DNA from 2 places in the Pseudoalteromonas sp. UBA2102 genome. Region 1 is predicted to be linked to the other one. Evidence: predicted binding sites of a transcription regulator. Region 1 holds the regulator's gene; the other holds the start of a gene.
What was found. The regulator sigma-54, encoded in region 1, starts transcription at its own class of promoters, with help from an activator protein. The targets are predictions, from matches to a motif close to GTTGGCACGNNNNTNGNNT.
Positions count from the first base shown of each region.

Region 2: the regulator sigma-54 is predicted to act here: its motif matches at 7,175-7,193, upstream of B2R65_RS00815 (Lcl C-terminal domain-containing protein).

Region 1 is NZ_DCYU01000073.1:67,855-77,895, forward strand. Features, by position in the region: gene B2R65_RS10305 (MlaC/ttg2D family ABC transporter substrate-binding protein) at 1-59, opposite strand, end outside; gene mlaD (outer membrane lipid asymmetry maintenance protein MlaD) at 65-613, opposite strand; gene mlaE (lipid asymmetry maintenance ABC transporter permease subunit MlaE) at 627-1,406, opposite strand; gene B2R65_RS10320 (ATP-binding cassette domain-containing protein) at 1,406-2,209, opposite strand; gene B2R65_RS10325 (calcium/sodium antiporter) at 2,464-3,432, shown strand; gene B2R65_RS10330 (KpsF/GutQ family sugar-phosphate isomerase) at 3,435-4,406, shown strand; gene kdsC (3-deoxy-manno-octulosonate-8-phosphatase KdsC) at 4,407-4,958, shown strand; gene lptC (LPS export ABC transporter periplasmic protein LptC) at 4,955-5,509, shown strand; gene lptA (lipopolysaccharide transport periplasmic protein LptA) at 5,499-6,047, shown strand; gene lptB (LPS export ABC transporter ATP-binding protein) at 6,044-6,769, shown strand; gene B2R65_RS10355 (RNA polymerase factor sigma-54) at 6,839-8,338, shown strand; gene hpf (ribosome hibernation promoting factor) at 8,366-8,653, shown strand; gene B2R65_RS10365 (PTS sugar transporter subunit IIA) at 8,658-9,110, shown strand; gene rapZ (RNase adapter RapZ) at 9,130-9,975, shown strand; gene B2R65_RS10375 (HPr family phosphocarrier protein) at 10,016-10,041, shown strand, end outside.
Region 2 is NZ_DCYU01000010.1:3,448-13,488, reverse strand. Features, by position in the region: gene putA (bifunctional proline dehydrogenase/L-glutamate gamma-semialdehyde dehydrogenase PutA) at 1-1,397, shown strand, start outside; gene B2R65_RS00835 (cyclic di-GMP phosphodiesterase) at 1,518-2,711, shown strand; gene B2R65_RS00830 (general secretion pathway protein GspB) at 2,761-3,843, opposite strand; gene B2R65_RS00825 (ExeA family protein) at 3,855-4,772, opposite strand; gene B2R65_RS00820 (Lcl C-terminal domain-containing protein) at 4,948-5,466, opposite strand; gene B2R65_RS00815 (Lcl C-terminal domain-containing protein) at 5,476-7,131, opposite strand; gene B2R65_RS00810 (hypothetical protein) at 7,283-7,615, opposite strand; gene B2R65_RS00805 (DUF2982 domain-containing protein) at 7,636-8,340, opposite strand; gene B2R65_RS00800 (efflux RND transporter periplasmic adaptor subunit) at 8,587-9,639, shown strand; gene B2R65_RS00795 (efflux RND transporter permease subunit) at 9,643-10,041, shown strand, end outside.

The sequences.
Region 1 (10,041 bases):
ACACTTTGCACAGCTAGGGTTGCACCAAGTGCAATAACGGCTAAAAACTGTTTCAACATAATAATTACTCACTACCTTGGTTGAATAAAAACTGCCCAATTAACTCTTCTAAAACAAGTGCAGACTTAGTATCTGTGATTGAATCACCATCACCTAACGCTTTGCTCTCTACGCCAAATAACTCATCGATTGCTTGATCTTGTGCGTTTTCGGTCACTGTTTCACCTAAACAGCGCTGCTCTGCTGCATTAGGAGAAATAACAGGGTGAATACCTAAGTACTGCTCCCCTAAAATACCCGATGTTAAAATTGAGATTGAGCTAGTGTCTGAAAAACGACATAAATACTGTGCATCTATCGTCATATTTACCACAGGCAAAAACTCCTGTGGGTGTACATAAATAGATTCAACACGGCCAATCACTACACCGCCTACTTTTACCGGTGCACGCGCTTTAAGTGAGCCGATATTTTCAAACTTTGCATTTAGCGTGTAGGTTTCGCCCGACCCGCTAATACCCGAATTAGCCACTTTAAGTGCTAACATTGCAAACGCTAAAATGCCTAATGCGACAAAAAAGCCAACTAAAATCTCTAATTTCCGTGAATTCATTATCTATACCCTATTAGCTGGTAAACATTACCGCTGTCAAAATAAAGTCAAACCCTAATACTGCCAGTGATGAGTGTACGACTGTTTCTGTTGTTGCTTTACTGATCCCTTCTGAGGTTGGGATACAGTCGTAGCCCTTATAAAGCGCAATCCAGGTCACTACCATGGCAAATACAAAACTTTTTATCATGCCGTTTAATACATCTTCTTGAAACGATACTTGCGATTGCATTATCGACCAAAAGCTGCCGGTATCTACGCCTAACCAATCAACCCCAACTAAATGAGCACCGATAATGGCAACCGCAGAAAAAATAAGTGCAAGCAATGGCATACTAATAAAACCTGCCCAAAAGCGCGGTGCAATAATGCGCTTGAGAGGGTCAATGGCCATCATTTCTAGTGAAGAGAGTTGCTCGGTGGCTTTCATTAAACCTATTTCTGCCGTTAGCGCACTTCCAGCGCGCCCAGCAAATAATAGCGCTGTAACCACAGGGCCTAGTTCGCGTAATAAACTAAGCGCAACTAATGGGCCTAGGCTGTCTTCGGCGCCATAGCCAACCAATACAGTGTAACCTTGCAGCGCAAGCACCATACCAATAAACAAACCCGACACCATAATAATTAATAATGATTGCGAACCAACCATATAAAGTTGGCGCACTAACAGCGGTGTGCCTTTTTTAAAGTTAGGTACATTCCACAATGCATTAAAAAGCATGTTGGCAGAGCGCCCTAATGCAGCAAAACGCCCCAGCGTTTTATGACCTAACTTTTGAAATAAATCCAACATTAAGCGTTTTCTCCTAACAGCTCATCAGCATACGTTTGTGCAGGATAATGAAATGGCACAGGCCCATCCGATAACCCTTTTAAAAACTGCTGTACTAATGGAGATTCATGATTACGCATTTCATCCGGTGTCCCTGCCCCTATTACGCCTTGATCGGCAATAATAATAACGTGATCGGCAATACTCATTACCTCCGTCACATCGTGGGTTACAATAAGGGATGATAAACCTAGCACTTCATTTAACGACTTAATAAGCTTTACCAATACACCCATAGATATTGGGTCTTGGCCGGCAAAAGGCTCATCATACATAATAAGTTCTGGGTCCAGTGCAATAGCACGTGCAAGTGCTGCTCGTCTGGCCATACCGCCAGAAAGCTCAGAAGGCATTAAATCTTTAGCACCGCGTAAACCCACCGCTTGCAGTTTCATTAATACGACTAGTTTAATTAACGCTTCACTTAACTTGGTGTGCTCTCGCAGAGGAAATGCAATGTTGTCAAATACCGACATATCAGTAAATAACGCACCGCTTTGAAACAGCATGCTCATTTTGGTTCGTGCCGCATATAACTCTTTGCGCGACATACTAGGAATACTGCCACCTTCGAATAAAATATCGCCGGCGTCAGGCTTAAGCTGCCCACCAATTAAGCGTAGCATTGTGGTTTTGCCAATTCCGCTTGGCCCCATAATCGCTGTTATCTTACCTTTAGGAACACTAAAACTCATATTTTTATATATGGTTCTATCGCCTCGCGAAAAGCTAACATCCTTGACTTCTACTATTGATTGCGACAAGTCGCTCTCCGTAACAATGTTCACTCGTGCTCCTATTTTAAGGGTTTTTTAGCCAAGATGGAAAAAACAATTCGTAAGATTTTGTAATACGCCTACAAAAAGCGCTCTAAGGCTGAAGTAAATTGCCTTAACCTTTGCTTAAGCGCATAAAATTCACGCACTGCAATAGTAGACCCTGCTCTTTTGCTTATACTTTCATGTTGGCTTTTGTTACTATTCGCGCCATCTGTATTTTGAACATCTGGCTTAACATAATGGTTACCTCGTTTGTTATTTTAATTCTTGGTTTTGCTGCACTTGTGTGGAGCGCCGACCGATTTGTATACGGTGCGGCAGCGCTTGCTAAAAACTTTGGAGTCCCTACTTTAATTGTTGGCTTAACGGTTGTTGCTATGGGTTCTTCGGCCCCTGAAATGATGGTATCGGCCTCGGCTGCTTTGGCAAATAAAACCGACACAGCGGTTGGTAACGCGGTAGGTTCAAATATAACAAACATCTTACTTGTGTTAGGTATTACTGCGCTGCTACGCCCTTTGAGTGTGTCATCAAGCACTTTAAAACGCGAAATGCCGCTTGTTATGCTGGTATCCTTGGCTACGTGGTATGTATTTTCAGACAACTACTTCTCGCTCACCGAAGGGGTGGCGTTGCTAGTCGCATTTGCTGTATTTATTGGCGGTTTGATTGTGGTTTCTTTGCGCGCAAAAAATCAAGATGACCCTTTCGTTTCAGAAGCCTGCGATGAGGTTCCTAACGATGTACCAACTAAGAAAGCCGTTTTATGGCTAATTGTCGGCATGGTTTTATTACCTGTTAGCTCACACTTTTTAGTTGGTTCAGCAGTCGATATTGCTAAATACTTTGGTTTAAGCGACTTAGTAATTGGCTTAACCATTATTGCCATTGGCACAAGTTTACCTGAACTTGCAGCTTCTGTAGCGGGTGTACTTAAAAACGAAGATGATTTAGCCCTAGGTAATATTGTGGGCTCAAATATATTTAATATTTTAGCGGTATTACCACTTGCAGGTATTATTAACCCATCAGTGGTTGACCCGTCACTTGCAAACCGCGACATACTTATTATGTTAGGTGCTACGCTTGCGCTTATTATTATGTCATTGAACTTTAGAGGTTCTCAGCGTATCAATAGAGTAGAAGGTGGCCTATTACTCATCGCATTTTTGGCGTACCAAGGTTATATTTTTAGTCAAGTAGGGTAACAATGGCACAACTAAATTTTATAGAGCAAGGTTTACGCGTATTAAACATTGAACGCCAAGCGCTTGCTGATATTACACAATACGTTGACGAAAACTTTCATAGTGCGTGTCAGCTCATGTTTGATTGCCAAGGCCGCATTATTGTTATTGGCATGGGTAAATCAGGCCATATTGGTAATAAAATTGCTGCTACCCTTGCAAGTACAGGCAGCCCTGCTTTTTTTGTTCACCCAGGCGAAGCAAGCCATGGTGATTTAGGCATGATAACCAAAAATGACGTGGTTATGCTTATATCAAACTCGGGCGAAACCAGCGAAGTACTTAATATTATTCCGGTGCTTAAACGCCTTGGCGCAAAAGTAATATCGATGACGGGCAACCCGCTCTCTACTATGGCAACACTTGCCGATGTGCACGTATGCATAAAAGTAGAACAAGAAGCCTGTTTATTAGGTTTAGCGCCTACAGCAAGCACCACAGCTACTTTAGCAATGGGTGATGCAATGGCAGTTGCGCTTTTAGAAGCACGCGGCTTTACCGCCGATGACTTTGCACTCTCTCACCCTGGTGGCAGTTTAGGTAAGCGATTGTTGCTCACTTTAAAAGATGTAATGCACAGCGGCACAAACACCCCTATTATAGGTGTAACGCAAACAATTAAAGACGCGTTAATAGAAATGTCAGCCAAAGGGCTGGGCATGACCGCTATTGTAGATAACAATCAACAGCTTGCTGGCCTTTTTACCGACGGTGACTTACGCCGTATTTTAGAGCAAAGAGTGGATATACATAGCACCGCTATTAGCCAGGTTATGACCAAATCATGCACAACTGCCACGGCCGATATACTTGCAGCTGAAGCCCTAAACATAATGGAAAACAAACGTATTAATGGTTTAATTGTGGTCAATGATAAAAACCAGCCAATAGGCGCCTTAAATATGCAAGACCTCTTAAAAGCAGGAGTATTATAAATGCAATTTGAAGATCTCTATCAACCGCTAAGCGATGATGCCAAAGCACGCGCCAAAAAAGTAAAACTACTCATATGCGATATTGATGGTGTATTTTCTGATGGCCGAATTTACCTCGGTAACCAAGGCGAAGAATTAAAAGCATTTAATACAAAAGATGGTTTTGGCATTAAAGCGCTGATCAATAGCGGTTTTGAAGTTGCGGTCATTACGGGGCGTCACTCAGAAATAGTGCAAACTCGCATGAGCAGCTTAACCGTGCAGCACATTTATCAAGGCCAAGAAGACAAACTTATTGCTTATCAAGAACTCAAAAACACTTTAAAGTTAACTGATGAACAAATAGCCTACATTGGCGACGATGGCCCTGACATGCCAGTAATGGAGCGCGTTGGCTTTGCCGTTGCAGTAAACGATGCGCACCCGCTTATTAAGCGCTTATCGCATTACACTACGCAAATGCCTGGCGGCTTTGGCGCCGTTAGAGAGCTCACAGACTTACTTATGCTAGAGAATGGCATAGCGCTGACAACACAAGGCACCAGTTCATGAATGCAGCACGCGTTATACTCAGTGCGTTATTCATCGGCTGTATGGTTTGGCTTTGGTACCCTTATTTTACCCAAACCAATGTAGCGCTAGAGCAAGAACCTGAAGTAATTGCAAAGCCCGATTACACCGCTATAGAGCTTAAGCAAACAGCCTATGACGAGCAAGGCAAAATAAGCCATAAAGTCACAGCGGCTAAAATGGAGCTGTACCAACAGCTTGGTTTTACATTTTTTGAAAAACCTATTTTTACTTTATATAACGAAAAACAAACATGGCGAATAAATGCAGACGAAGCAACGCTTTACGAAGATAAACAACTTATTTTAGAAGGCAATGTGGTTGCTAAAAATTTAGTTGATAACGCCATGATAGATAACATCAATGCCGATAACATCGAAGTCGACATTAAAGCGTTAACAATGCGCTCTGAGCAGCCAGTGGTTGTCACTGGGCCTAATTTAAAAATTGTCGGTAAAGGCCTTGAAGCCGATTTAAAAACCGAAGTAATAAAACTAATTAACCATACGCGAACAATATATTATGACCAATAAACTCACTAAAATACTTATTATCCCATCGCTAATGCTTGCATTTAGCGCCTCTGCTGCTGAGCCTGCCGCTCAACCGCCAGCAAATCAAATTTCTATTAGTGCAGACCGTCAAGAAGGCCAACTTAAAGAAAACGTAGGTATTTTTGAAAAGAACGTCGAAATTGTGCATGGTAATCGCAAAATTACAGCCGACCGACTCGAAGTACATAAACGTGAAGACTTAGGGGATAACAAACAACTCCTTATTGCCACTGGCAGCCCAGCCTACTTCGAAGAAAAACAAGACGACGGTACCGTAATGAGTGCCAGCGCAAACGAAGTACGTTACGACGTAGCAAAGCGCTTTTTAACGCTTGTTGGCGATGCTGAAGTCGCACAAGCCGGTCAAAAAATTAATGCTAAAAGTATTACCTACGACATGCAGCAGCAGCTTATTAGCGCAGAAAAAGACGAAAACTCTACGGATCGTGTCCACACAATTTTAGTGCCTGTTGAAGCAAAAATTAAAGAAAAAACAGGTAACGAAGGTCAACCATGAGCACCTTAAAAGCAAAACTATTAGCAAAAAGCTATAAAGGCCGCCAAGTTGTAAAAAATGTAGGCCTTGAGGTAGAAGCCGGCAGCATTGTTGGCTTATTGGGCCCTAATGGCGCAGGTAAAACCACCACCTTTTACATGATTGTAGGATTAGTACCTAGCGACAAAGGTAAAATTTCTATTGATGATAACGACATTACGTTATTACCTATGCACAGCCGCGCCCGTTTAGGCATTGGCTATTTGCCGCAAGAGTCATCAATATTTAGAAAGCTGACAGTTTATCAAAACTTAATGGCTATTTTAGAAACGCGTAAAGAGCTCAATAAAGCCGCGCGAGAAGAAACGCTTAACAACTTACTTGATGAATTCAGTATTCAGCATATTCGCGATAGCCAAGGTATGGCGCTTTCTGGTGGTGAACGCCGCCGTGTAGAAATTGCCAGAGCACTGGCAGCAAACCCTAAATTTATTTTATTGGATGAGCCTTTTGCTGGTGTTGATCCGATTTCAGTGTTAGATATAAAGAAAATAATAGAACATCTTAAAAACCGTGGCATTGGCGTATTAATTACCGATCACAATGTAAGAGAAACCCTTGATGTTTGTGAAAAAGCCTACATTGTTTCTCATGGGGAGCTAATTGCATCTGGCACCCCAGAACACGTATTAAATGACAAAACTGTACGCGATGTTTATTTAGGCGAGCAATTTAGGCTGTAACATTTAAGCCACACCTACAAGCATCTGCTAATATTAATTATAACAACATAAAAGGATTGTTAGAGATACATGAGGCAATCATTACAGCTGCGCATGGGCCAGCAACTTACAATGACTCCACAATTGCAACAAGCGATTCGCTTGCTGCAGCTCAGTACATTGGATCTCCAGCAAGAAATACAAGAAGCACTTGATAGCAACCCGCTATTAGAAGTAGAAGAGCAAGATTACACGGAAGAGTCGGCTGGAAAAAATGAACAAAAAGCAGATACGGATGATGTAACCGTAAGCGCATCGGCTGACGGTACAACCAGCGAGTACGAGCAAGACAGTGGCGAAGCTTTAAATAAAGACACCGTTAGCGATGATATGGCAATGGATGTAACCTGGGATGAGTACATGAGCGCAGCCCCTGCGGCATCCTCAGGCCCAATGCCGGAAGATGAGTCTATTTATCAAGGTGCCTCTACTGAAACGCTACATGAGTATTTAATGTGGCAGCTTCAGCTTACTCCTTTTAGCCCAACTGACGAAGCCATTGCTATTGCCATTGTAGAAGCTGTAGATGACTCGGGTATTTTAACGCTAAGTTGCGAAGAGATTTTAGAGAGCTTTAACCAAGAAAACGATGACGAAGTTGAAGTTGAACTTGATGAAATAGAAGCCGTTTTAAAGCGTATTCAGTTATTTGACCCTGTAGGTATAGCCGCGCGCAGTTTACAAGAGTGCTTGTGTATTCAGCTAAACCAGTTTGATAAAGACACCCCTTTTATAGAACAAACTAAAATGATCTTAACCGATCACATTGATCTATTAGCGGCACGCGACTATCGTACATTAATGAAAAAGACTAAGCTTAAAGAAGACGAGCTTAAAGAGGTCATGACCCTAATACATACCCTCAACCCAAAACCTGCAGATACAATAGTAAGGGAAGAGTCGGAGTATGTGATACCAGATGTGTCGGTTAAAAAAATAAAAGGCCGCTGGGTGGTAGAGCTAAACCCAGATAGCATGCCAAAAATACGCGTAAATAGTCAGTACGCGGCTATGTCACGTACCGTAAAATCAAGTGGTGATAGCCAGTTTATTCGCTCTCACTTACAAGAAGCTAAATGGTTTATAAAAAGCCTTGAAAGCAGAAACGACACGCTGCTTAAGGTAACAAACTGTATTGTAAAACAGCAACAGGCATTTTTTGAACATGGCCCCGAAGCCATGAAGCCAATGGTTTTAAACGATGTTGCTGAAATGGTAGAAATGCATGAATCGACAATTTCGCGTGTTACTACGCAAAAATATATGCATACACCACGTGGTATATTTGAGCTTAAGTATTTTTTCTCAAGCCACGTAAGCACTGAAAATGGCGGCGAGTGTTCATCAACCGCAATACGTGCCCTAATTAAAAAGCTAATTGCCGCGGAAAACTCAGCTAAACCATTGAGTGATAGTAAAATTGCGGATATATTGGCAGAGCAAGGAATTAAAGTAGCTAGACGCACAATAGCAAAATACCGTGAATCGCTAGCTATTCCACCGTCAAATCAGAGAAAGAGTTTGATATAAGACGTAAAAAACAAAGAGGAAATGCTTATGCAACTAAACCTAACTGGTCGTCACGTAGAAGTAACTGATTCACTTAGAGACTATGTAAATAATAAATTTGCAAAGCTAGAAAGGCACTCAGATCATATTAGCAATGTGCATGTCATTCTCGATGTAGAAAAACTCAACCAAAAAGCAGAAGCGACTATTCATGTAAGTGGCGCAGATTTATTTGCCTCAACAGAGCACCAAGATATGTATGCCGCTATAGACTCGTTGATTGACAAGCTCGATCGTCAAGTCATAAAACATAAAGAGAAGCTTGCTAGACACTAATATTATGAAATTAAGTACATTAGTATGCCAGGACTGCAGCAAAGCTGCGGTCCTTTTTAGTAGTAAAAAAAGAATTTTAGAGTTTATCAGTGAGCTTGCTCATGAAAAGCTCCCCTACTTACCACAACAAGATATTCTTAATGCGCTGGCAAGCAGAGAAAAGCTAGGCAGTACTGGTATTGGCCGGGGTATCGCCATTCCTCATGGCAGAATGGGTGGCGTAGAAGAGCCGCTGGCTTTAGTACTTGTTAGCGACACTCCTGTTAACTTTGATGCTATTGATAACTGCCCTGTTGATATTTTTGTTGCACTCATCGTACCAGATGGCGATAACCAACAGCACCTAAAGACTCTGGCAACCATAGCTGATAAACTGAGCAACAAAGAATTTTGTAAACAGCTGCGTAGTGCTAAAACCGATGCAGAGCTGTATCAAGTAATTGTTGATCAATCGTAGTAAATACTAAGGGCTATAAATGGAGTTAATTATCATAAGCGGCCGTTCTGGTTCAGGTAAGTCGGTTGCTTTACGCGTGGTTGAAGATTTAGGCTATTATTGCGTAGATAATATTCCGGTCAACCTACTGCCCTCTTTAGTGCGAAGTGTTTCAGATAACTATGACAAAATAGCCGTTAGCATAGATGTTCGTAATATTCCCAAAGAACAAGACGAATTTAACGATATTCTCGAGTACCTTCCTGACTTTGCTAAACCCACACTGTTTTATTTAGATAGTGATGATCAAACACTGATCAAACGTTTTTCAGAAACACGCAGATTACACCCTTTATCCATCGATTCACTGCCGCTTGATTTAGCAATAAAAAAAGAAAAAGAACTGCTTGATGTACTCGTAACGCGCGCTGACTTTATGCTAGATACCACCGATTTAAGTGTGCACCAATTAGCAGAGTCAATTCGCGAAAAAATACTGGGTAAAAAAGATAAGCAACTTATTGTAACGTTTGAATCGTTTGGCTTTAAACACGGCATACCTAAAGAAGCTGATTATGTTTTTGATGCTCGCTTTTTGCCAAACCCCCACTGGGAGCCTGAACTCAAACCGCTTACGGGCCTTGATCAACCAGTAAAAGATTTTTTGGCAAATCACAGCATAGTGCAAAAATTCACTTGGCAAATTCAAACCTTTGTACAAACTTGGTTGCCACACTTAGAGCGTAATAACCGTAGTTACCTCACTATTGCAATTGGCTGTACTGGTGGTCAACACCGCTCGGTTTATTTAGCGCAAGCCATTGGTGAGAGCTTTGCTATGACGCATCCGAATGTCAAAATTCGTCATCGTGAGCAAGAAAAGTAACCTTAAAATAATAACCTGTTCAGTTTAGGTATAGTAATTTATGCGCTGTGAAGACACATTTTTAAT
Region 2 (10,041 bases), on a different contig from region 1:
ATGATGTAATAAGCTCAGGTTTCCAAAGTGCAGGTCAGCGTTGTTCAGCACTGCGTGTATTATTTATACAAGAAGATGTAGCCGATGGCATTATTGAAATGCTTAAAGGCGCACTCGCCGAGCTGCATATTGGCGACCCGTCATTACTTTCTACCGATGTGGGCCCAGTAATTGATGAAAAAGCCCTTAAAACGCTAAATGATCATGTTGAATACTTAAAAGGTAATGCAACACTTCATTACGAGTGTAAGATCCCTGATAACACTGAAAATGGCGCCTACTTTTTTGCCCCTCGTTTATACGAAATCGAAGATTTATCAGTACTTAAACGTGAAGTATTTGGTCCATGTGTGCACATTGTTCGCTTTAAAGCGAATGATATCGACAACGTGATTGACCAAATTAACAACACAGGTTACGGCTTAACAATGGGTGTTCACTCACGTATTGAAGAGCGTTGTGAGTACCTAGCTAAAATGTCGCGTGCGGGTAACGTATATGTAAACCGCAACATGATTGGTGCCATTGTAGGTGTGCAACCATTTGGTGGCCGTGGTTTATCTGGTACTGGCCCTAAAGCCGGTGGCCCTAACTACCTGCAGCGTTTAGTAAAAGAGAAAGCATCACCTGATAACGTGCAAATGACTAACCTAACGCCAGATGAGCTTGATTTACACCATTACAGCGGTGCAAACGAGCAAGTTGAAAAGCTAATGGCTAACTCAATGCGCGATGAGAAAATTTGGCGTGCAACACCGCTAAATGACCGTGTATCGGCTGTTCGTCAGTTGCTTGCTAAAGTAGCAACGGTCGAAATTATTGATGACCTAGCGGACGATTTGGCATTAACGCTTTCAGAAGCGCGTGCACAACTTAACCGTTTAGAAAAACACATGCGTAAGTTTACTACTTTACCTGGGCCTACTGGTGAATCAAACACCTTGCACCTTGAAGCACGTGGTTGTGTAGTATGTTATGCAGATAAAAGCACGTCATTTAACTTTTGGGCGCTTTCAATCATCACAGCACTTGCTGCAGGTAATACAGTAATTACCGTAGCATCAGAGCTATTTTACGATGAAGCGGTAGCCTTTAAAGATAAGTTTATTGCCACAGGCGTTGCTGAGGGCGTGTTCCAGGTTGCAAAACCTAATCAGCTACAAGCTATTTTGGCTCACCCTCACTTAGCGGGTGCGGTGGTTGCTGCACGTTCGTCTCGTTTAGGTTACTTCAGCCAACAACTTGCACAGCGTAAAGGTGCTATTTTGCCAGTAATTACTTCAGAGTATTACGATACGTTGATTAAGCGCTTAATTACTGAAAAAACGATCAGTATAGATACTACCGCATCTGGTGGTAATACTTCACTGATGACCCTAGTAGAAGATGACGAATAGCCCATCTAGTACTAATTAACTAAAAATGTAAAAAAAGGCACTTAAAAGTGCCTTTTTTTTTACCCTGCAACGTATAATGATGCTAATTTAAACAAAGCCCCATTACAGAAGTAAAAAAAATTGAAAGTCATCTCTATTTCGCAATTACAGCCTGGCATGTTTGTTCAAAGTGTTACAAAACAAACTGGGCGCATTAAAATTAAAAACCAAGGCTGGGTTAAGACTCAGGCGAGTATCGATAAGCTCAAAAAAGCGGGCATTTTAGAAATAGAGATAGATCCAGATAAAACATTAACTACACCCGAGCCCGACACTCAAGCCCCTGCGCCTAAGGCAGAGATTAAAAAACGCGACCCTTGGCTTAAAGTTCATAGTAGTGAACAAGAAATGGGCAAAGCTAAAAAGCTCTACGACGAAGCTAAAACACTTCAACAAAAGGCCTTTGGCGATATAAAAGCGGGTAGAGATATAGACATAGCGCCTTTTAAAGAGCTTGCCAGTGGCTTTATGGACTCTATTTTTAGAAACCAAGATGCCCTAGCCTGCTTAACGCAAATGCGCCAAAAAGATGCTTACTTACTTGAGCACTCTATCAACGTTTCTATTTTAATGGGTATTTTTGCAAAGCACTTAGGCATAGAGCGCGACATTATTGTAGAGCTCACTACAGGTGCTTTGTTACATGACATAGGAAAAATTAAAATTCCTGACGAAGTGCTCAATAAACCGGGTCGCTTTAGTGATGACGAATTTAAAATTATGCAAAACCATGCTCTGTATTCTAAGCAAATTTTAGAAGAAGCGGGGTTAACGGGGATTGCTGTAGATATTGCCGGCCTACACCATGAGCGCTTAGACGGAAAAGGCTATCCGTTTGCCAAAAAAGGCGATGAGATAAGCCAATACGTACGTATGGCGTCAATTGTAGATGTATATGATGCACTCACGGCAGAGCGGGTATATAAAGCAGGTATGGAGCCTATAAAAGCGTTTAAAATTTTAAAAGATGGTTGCCCTGATAGCTTTGATGGTGAGCTACTTACTAAGTTTATCCAATGTATTGGCATTCACCCTGTAGGCACCTTAGTGCGCTTATCTAGCCAAAAAGTAGGCTTGGTTACACAGAGTAACCCTGAAACACCTTTAAAGCCGGTGGTTAAAACATTTTATAGTGCTAAACACGGTCGCTACACGGAAATGCAAGATATAAACTTGGCAAATAAAAAAACAGCTGACAAGCTCGAATCAACCGTTAAGCCGACCGACTACAACATTGATTTAGAGCGCTTTTACAAAAACGCTATTTTACCTTGAGTTAAAAAGTAAAGCCGCAGTTTTGCGGCTTTACTTTATTAGCTGCGCTTTATTGCGGCCAATCCTGCAAAGCTTTAATACTGAATTCATAACCATCAAAATCAAGTACACTCTGCTCTGGGGTAATTTCGCGCACTTTTAGTGCCCCAATGCTCTCCCCTTCGTGTAGCTCTCTGCCATTAAGCTTTATCCAGCGTTTATCTGCACTTGAAGAGTATATATGTGCTTGGTATTTAATGCTTGGCAGCATGGCTTGTAAACCATCTGGTAATAGCTCAACCGGTTTAACTCGAGATGAACTGCGAGAGGCCTGGGTTACTTCGTAATCTTGTTCTTGCTGCGAGTCTTTTATCGCTTGTGCAAAGGCATCTTTTAATTTACTCGGTACAGCATCAAGCTCCGGACTACTTTGCGGCGCTTGCGTGCTTGGGGTATTTTCACCATTCAGTGGTTTTCCAAGCACTTTGTACTTGCTCATATCTAAACCTGCTGAGCTTGTATTTTGTGCTTGCGGCTGCATAAATTGCGTGTTTTGGCCGTGTGCATTATAAGCAAGTGGATTATAGCTTTGCGTATTAGGTAGCTGTGCATTGTAAGTTTGCTGATTAAACGCATTTTGATTATACCCGTTAGCATTTATAGGGGTTTGCACATTGTAACCTGGTTGCTGCTGCGCCGGATTATCATTAATAGGGATATACTGCCCTTGTGGGGTAAGCAACATTTTTTGTACCCCGGTAGGTGTTTGTACATACACCAACTGCCCTTCAATCGTTGCTTTATTACTATTTTTTTCAGCCTCTGAAGACGGTGATGTTACAGGCTTTTCGGCTTTATTTTGCGCTGTAGTTGGCTCATCTGTTACTGCTTGTTTTTGTTTTTTGCTATCAGTGCTAACAACGTCAACCGGCTGGCTTGTTTTTAATAGTGCGCTGCTTTGAAACCACTTACCCGCTGTAAAGCCACCCGCTATGGCAATAAATGCTGCAATTGCGCCACCAAGTAGCCACACCATTTTTTTATAGCGCGTAAGTGCTTGCTGCTGTTTTAACTGCGCTGACTGCAAATCATATTGCTCGGCGCTCATATCTGCTTGTTGAGATTGCTTTAATGCATCTAATAAATAAGACATAAATTACCTAACTATATAATAAACGACATGCCAACACCTACTGCAAACAAAGCAGCAAATGCTAAGTAATAATAAACACGGCCAGTGGATTTAGGCGCATTATTCTGCGCAGCCACAAAATCCATAGGCAGTGATTCTTGGGCTGATTGTTTTATAATATCACTATCAACAATAAGCTGCTGCTTAGAAAAAGCCCCGACTAACGCGCGCTCACAGACTAAATTCATTAAGCGTGGAATGCCGCCAGTTAACTGATGTACAGCTTGCATAGCATCGAGCGAAAACACGCCTTTATCACACCCGGCAATATGTAAACGATGCTTTATATACGCAACTGTTTGCCCTTGGGTGAGCGGTAATAAGTGATACCGTGCTGTAATTCGCTGCGCCAACTGCCTAAGCTCAGTACGTTTTAATAATGCCTGAAGCTCTGGTTGACCCACTAAGACTATTTGTAACAGTTTTTTATGATCAGTTTCTATGTTGGTTAATAGTCGTAATTGCTCAAGCACATCGGGGGCAAGGAGCTGCGCTTCATCAATAATTAAAATTGTGTGCCCGCCCGCTTTGTTATTAGCCTCTAGGTGCTGCTTAATAATGTCGGTTAAACTTTTAAGGGTGGCATTTTGGGCATCGTAAGTAATGTTTAGCTCATCACAAATACTGGCCAAAAGCTCAAGCTCCGACAGCGCCGGATTATGGATCATTGCAACTTGAGTGTTCTCTGGCAGTTGCTCTAACATACTGCGGGTAATGGTGGTTTTCCCTGTTCCCACTTCGCCGGTTAGCAATACAAACCCGCCATCTTCGCCTAAACCATAGGTTAAATGGGCAAGTGCCTCTTTGTGGCGTTCGCTTAAAAATAAATAATGGGGGTTGGGCGAGATCGAAAATGGCTTTTCGCTCAAGCCAAAGTAGCTTAAATACACCGCAATGTTCCTTCGTCATTAAAACTCGGCCTATAATGGCAAAAAAAACGACAAAGTAACAACGTTGTATGCGCTTTATTATTGAAATAACGTAAATTTATGTAAAACAAAAAAGCGCCGCTAAATTTAGCGGCGCTTTTGTATTAAAGCTAAGTGCTTAGCTATTTTATTTTACTTAGTTTTCGTAACGCACCAAACGTAAATACACGTCACTGGTTTTAGCATGTAAGCTATTAAGCCCACTATCAAACTGGTAAACCCATGCTGAGCTCATCGTGCTTACCCCTGAGGTATTACTCCAGTAGTTTTGCAATTTAGTGCCTAAAAACACCTCTTCGTTAATACTTGGCTCGGTGCAGCTGTGCTCTAAAATACTGGCAAGCTCTTTAACATTAGGCACCTGCCAATCGTCGTAATCGGCAGTGGTGTCGTTTTCTGCGCCTCTGAGTGCTTCTTGCCAATTAAGTGACGGGGTAGAGCCTGTGCATGTTTCAGTGTCGCTATCGTAAACTTGTCCGTAGCTACAACGTTGCCACATTAGGCCTGTTTCTGTATCTAACACTGTGCCATCGTCATTAAGAGTGAAGCGAGTGGTTGGTGTTGTTGTATCCGCCCCGTCGTAACACGTTTGCGCTGCGGCTAGTTGAAAGCTTACGCTAAATACAGCCATTGAAAATAGTAAGCATGTTTTCATGATTTTCTCCTATCGGCTTCTGACTAAACGTACATACGCGTATTTTTCTTTCGGGTAGGCTAAGTCATTCCCGTTGCTCATATCGATAATGTACGCTTGCGATAAGCTGGTACCATCGGCTGCAGTTTGCGATGTCCAGTACGGTAAATTCACATCATCTATAGCGCCTGCTTCTGGCATATTTGGAAAAAACGCTTCATCAATTAATACGTTTTCGCCCTGCTTGCCATAATCAATTAAGCTCAACAGCTCAGTGTAAGTTGGTAAGCGCCAATTGGTACCGCCGCAAAAATCTAAGTCGTTCACTTCATTTATATAGGTTTGCACACCACAGCTTGTATCATCTGGACAGGTGGTATTAGCAGTACTGGTATCGGTAAAGGTTGTCGTGCCTAAATCCCAAAAGTAATGATTTTGGCCATCGCGTAAGGTGGTATTAGGTAATGTACCTGACTCTACACTTTTCACTTCCCATACAAGCCCCGTTACGTTGTCGCGTATACAAGTAAAGTCGTCACTATCATCAGCCACTTCATCGGCAAACTGATTTAGCTTAGTGTAGTCAAACGCAAGGTTACCTTGGCCTGCTTTATCGAGTTGGTTGGCAAAGCTGTCTCGACCAAGCTCTGCATCTTGACCCGGAAAGTCACTACTTTGGCAATTGATACGCTGGGTATTGTTATAACACTCGCCTAGGCCACTGTCGTTAATTAACCCTAATGCTTTTGGTGATACGTCAATAAATACGGTATCGGTGTCAGTGCGCCCTTTAGAATCAGTAACAGTGACTTCAAAGCTCAACGTGGTATCTAAATCAACGTCGGAGGCAAAAAATGTCGTGGTACATTGGCTAGTATTTGCCAGCGTTTCGGCATTGCCCGTTAATTGTTGCCAGCTACATGAAAACGTATCTGTTAGGGTGTCACTTTCACTTGCATCTAAGGTCACTTCCTCAAATTCTTCAACGTTTTGGTCATCTCCGGCATTGGCCACAACCAGCTCGTCTGTTTTATTTAATGTCATACTGTATTCAGTACTTGCCTCGCCGCCCTCGTCGTCGGTAACGCTTAATTGCCATATTAAATTAGTATTTGATTCAAGCAGCGGGTGGCTAAAACTTACCGTAGAGTTGTCAAAGTCGGTTACATCTAAATCAGGGCCTGAAATTAATTGCCACTGATAGCTATTAATTTGGCCATTTTCATCAGGGTCGCTCGACTCTTCAGCGCTTAACGTTACGGTGTCGTTATAGGTTGAAGGCAGTGTTTCTGGGGCTGTTTGACTAACAACAGCAAGCGGTAATTGATTACTTGAGGTAATAAATATGCTCACGTTGTCACTAACTAAGCTGCCATTATCTGTTTGATAGCTTACAGATAGTACAAGTTCACTATCGGCTTTAACATCGGGCGCAGTAATTGTTTGCTCTGCACCTTCAAGCGGGAAGCCGTCCACAGATGGGCCGCTAACGCGCTGCCAAGTAAAGGTACCGTCATCTGGTGAGCCTTGTGCGGTGATTGTAAACTCTGTTTTTTCTACAACTTGAAGATCGGTTCCGGCATTAACCGAGGTTTCAACAGTAGAGTCTTCACTACCGCCGCCTCCACCGCCACAGGCAGCCAATAAAAAACAAGATATAAGGGGAGTAAAAGCAAACGCTTTCATAAAACGCACCTATAATGTCAAATAATTACTATAGTGTAATCACTAGCAATAAAGGTGCCATTTAGAGTTATACCAATTCGCTTAATTAAGTGATCCATTTTGAGGCTGGAAAACGTGTCGCAAAATGATTAAGCATTATTGTGGATTAGTATTACATATACGTATCTTGATGAATACGCACAAACAGCTTAGTGCCTATTTTTGAGTAATCTACTTTGTATTCACGCCCATCAAGCGCCTGAATAAACAACAGCTGTTTTTCTTCACCAAAAATATCAGCGCTACTTACATTAACAATTTCAAGGTAACGCTCTTTGGCATCACGCCGGTTTTTAGGTAGATCCTCTTTAAATGGCTCCAAACCATTTTGAGTTACCTTTATACGTGGGTGCTGCTCTGCATTTACAATGACTAGATCAAGCTTTTTATCTTTATGGATGATGGTATTGCGACCACTCTTTATAAAAGATCTTTCTTGGCTCATTATTTTTCCTACTATCGCATTTAGTGTCCAACTTGCGATGCTATAAACCGTTCAGGTGCGCGTTTCCATTTATTTAAATCGGCACTGAACGACCAAATGTCTGTCTCTAATACACTTGCGGGTAACAGTAAGTTATATCCCGTTAACAACTCAAGGTGCTTGGCTCTGTTAGCAAACATAGCTATAAGTCCAGTATAGCTAAATCCTTTAGGTGAGGTGTATTGCGTCTCTTCTATTAACCATTCTGATGGGCAATTGCCATTTTTGCAATATTTTTGAACAGCTTGCATAAATAAATTACGCTGCTCTATCAGTAGTTTTCCGGCAATGCGTGGGTGTATAGCGCTTAAAAATTCGTCCATATCATTGAGCTTTAAACCTACTGCATTTAATTCAAGGTATTCAAGGCCATCAGCCACCTTAGGAATACCGCTGTGGTGTAAGTTACTAACATGTAACTGCCACTGGCCATATTTATGCTGATACACAAGTAAGGACTCACTAAGCACTAAACTGTAATAAGGTTCCTGTGTTTTTAAAAAACCAATAAAAATAGCAGCTATGCACATGCTTACTAAAAAAATTTCTATTAAGCTAATTTCACCCGGGCGCAGTAAATTAAACAGCATAATAAATACTAAACCTACGCTGCCTACAGTAAGTACTTCAATGCCATTGCGCGCCCCTTGCGCCCTGTATTTTATTATTGAACTTGGCTTACCCATATTGGTAAAAAGCCATATAAAATAAAAACATAACAATACCCCAAAGTATTATTTTTCTCATTGTTAAACAGGTTTTACACTGCGGTGGTTGCTTCATCGTTTTATCATAATTTTAGTGTTAAATGGGAACAAGTAATTAGTCTCATAAATTTTTACGCCTAACGCACAAATTTATGAGACACATAACCGCCTTTTCACGGTCTTATTTCGTACAATACTTACAATTTATTTTCAGGTATGAAAACGATGTATTCAAAACAGTCAGGTAAAGCTCTTTTTCCATTTTTAATTACGCTTCTTGTTATTTTAAGTGTGTACTTATATTTGCCATCTAGCCATGGTGAACAATCTAATTCAAGTGATACACCCACACAGGTGATGGCTCATACGGTATCGTCTCAAGAAAACATCGTTATGATTGAAGCCATAGGCAGTGCACGCGCAAACCAAGCAATTTATATAAAAAGCGCACAAAGCGATTATGTTACACACATATATTTTGAAGATGGCGACTTAGTAAGTAAAGGCCAACGCCTTGTGCAGCTGCAAAATCAGCAAGAACAATACGCTGTAAAAGAGCTAGGCATTAACTTAAAAGAAGAAAAGCGTCAGTTAAGCCGCCTTACTGAGCTTTCTCGTACGCAATCTACTGCTAAATCATTATTAGAAGAGCAGCTTTCACGCGTAGATGCCACGCAAGCCCAACTAGAAAGCGCTAAAACCAAACTTGATGAAATGCTAATTACCGCGCCGTTTTCTGGCTTATTAGGCAAACGAGAAGTGTCGGTGGGTGCTTATGTAAGTAGCGATACAATTATTACAACGCTTGATGATATTAGTATTATAAAAGTTGACTTTAAAGTCCCTGAAAAATATTTATCTCAACTTAACCTAGGCATGAAAGTACATACTCAAAACGATGCCTACCCAGGGCGCACTTTCACCGGCAAAGTGACCCATATTAGTTCTCGTATCGACTCGATTACTCGCAGTGTAGAAGTAACCGCAAGCTTTGCTAATAAATCCGGGCTATTACGCCCTGGTATGCTTTTAAACACCGCTTTGGAGCTTAGTAGTAATCAGGCGCTTATGGTGCCAGAAAAAGCCGTGATCCCACTGCAAGATAAACATTTTGTATACCAAGTAAAAGATGGTATTGCCAACAAGGTTGAAGTGCATGTTGCTGGCAGAAATAACGGCTGGGTAGCGATTGATGAAGGCCTTAGCGATGGCGAGCAAGTGATTACCGAAGGCATTATTAAAATTCGCCCTGGTAGCAAAGTAAGTGTTGAGGGTTAATCGGTGAAAATTACAGATACGAGTGTTAAACGCCCTGTTTTTGCCATAGTAATTAACTTACTACTGCTAACATTTGGCTTGGTGGCTTTTTCGATGCTACCACTTAGAGAATACCCTGATATTGAAACCCCTATTGTCAGTATTAGTACTGACTACACTGGTGCTTCGGCAGAAATAGTCGAGACAAAAATAACGCAAATATTAGAAAACCGGATATCGGGTATTGAAGGCATTAAAAGTATTAATTCTTCAAGCAGAAATGGCCGCTCTAATATCGTTATTGAGTTTGATATAAGCCGTGATATTGACGCAGCCTCAAACGATGTACGAGAGCGAGTTGCCCGTGCACTAGATAACCTACCAGAGCAAGTGCGCCCACCAGAGGTATCTAAGTCAAACAGC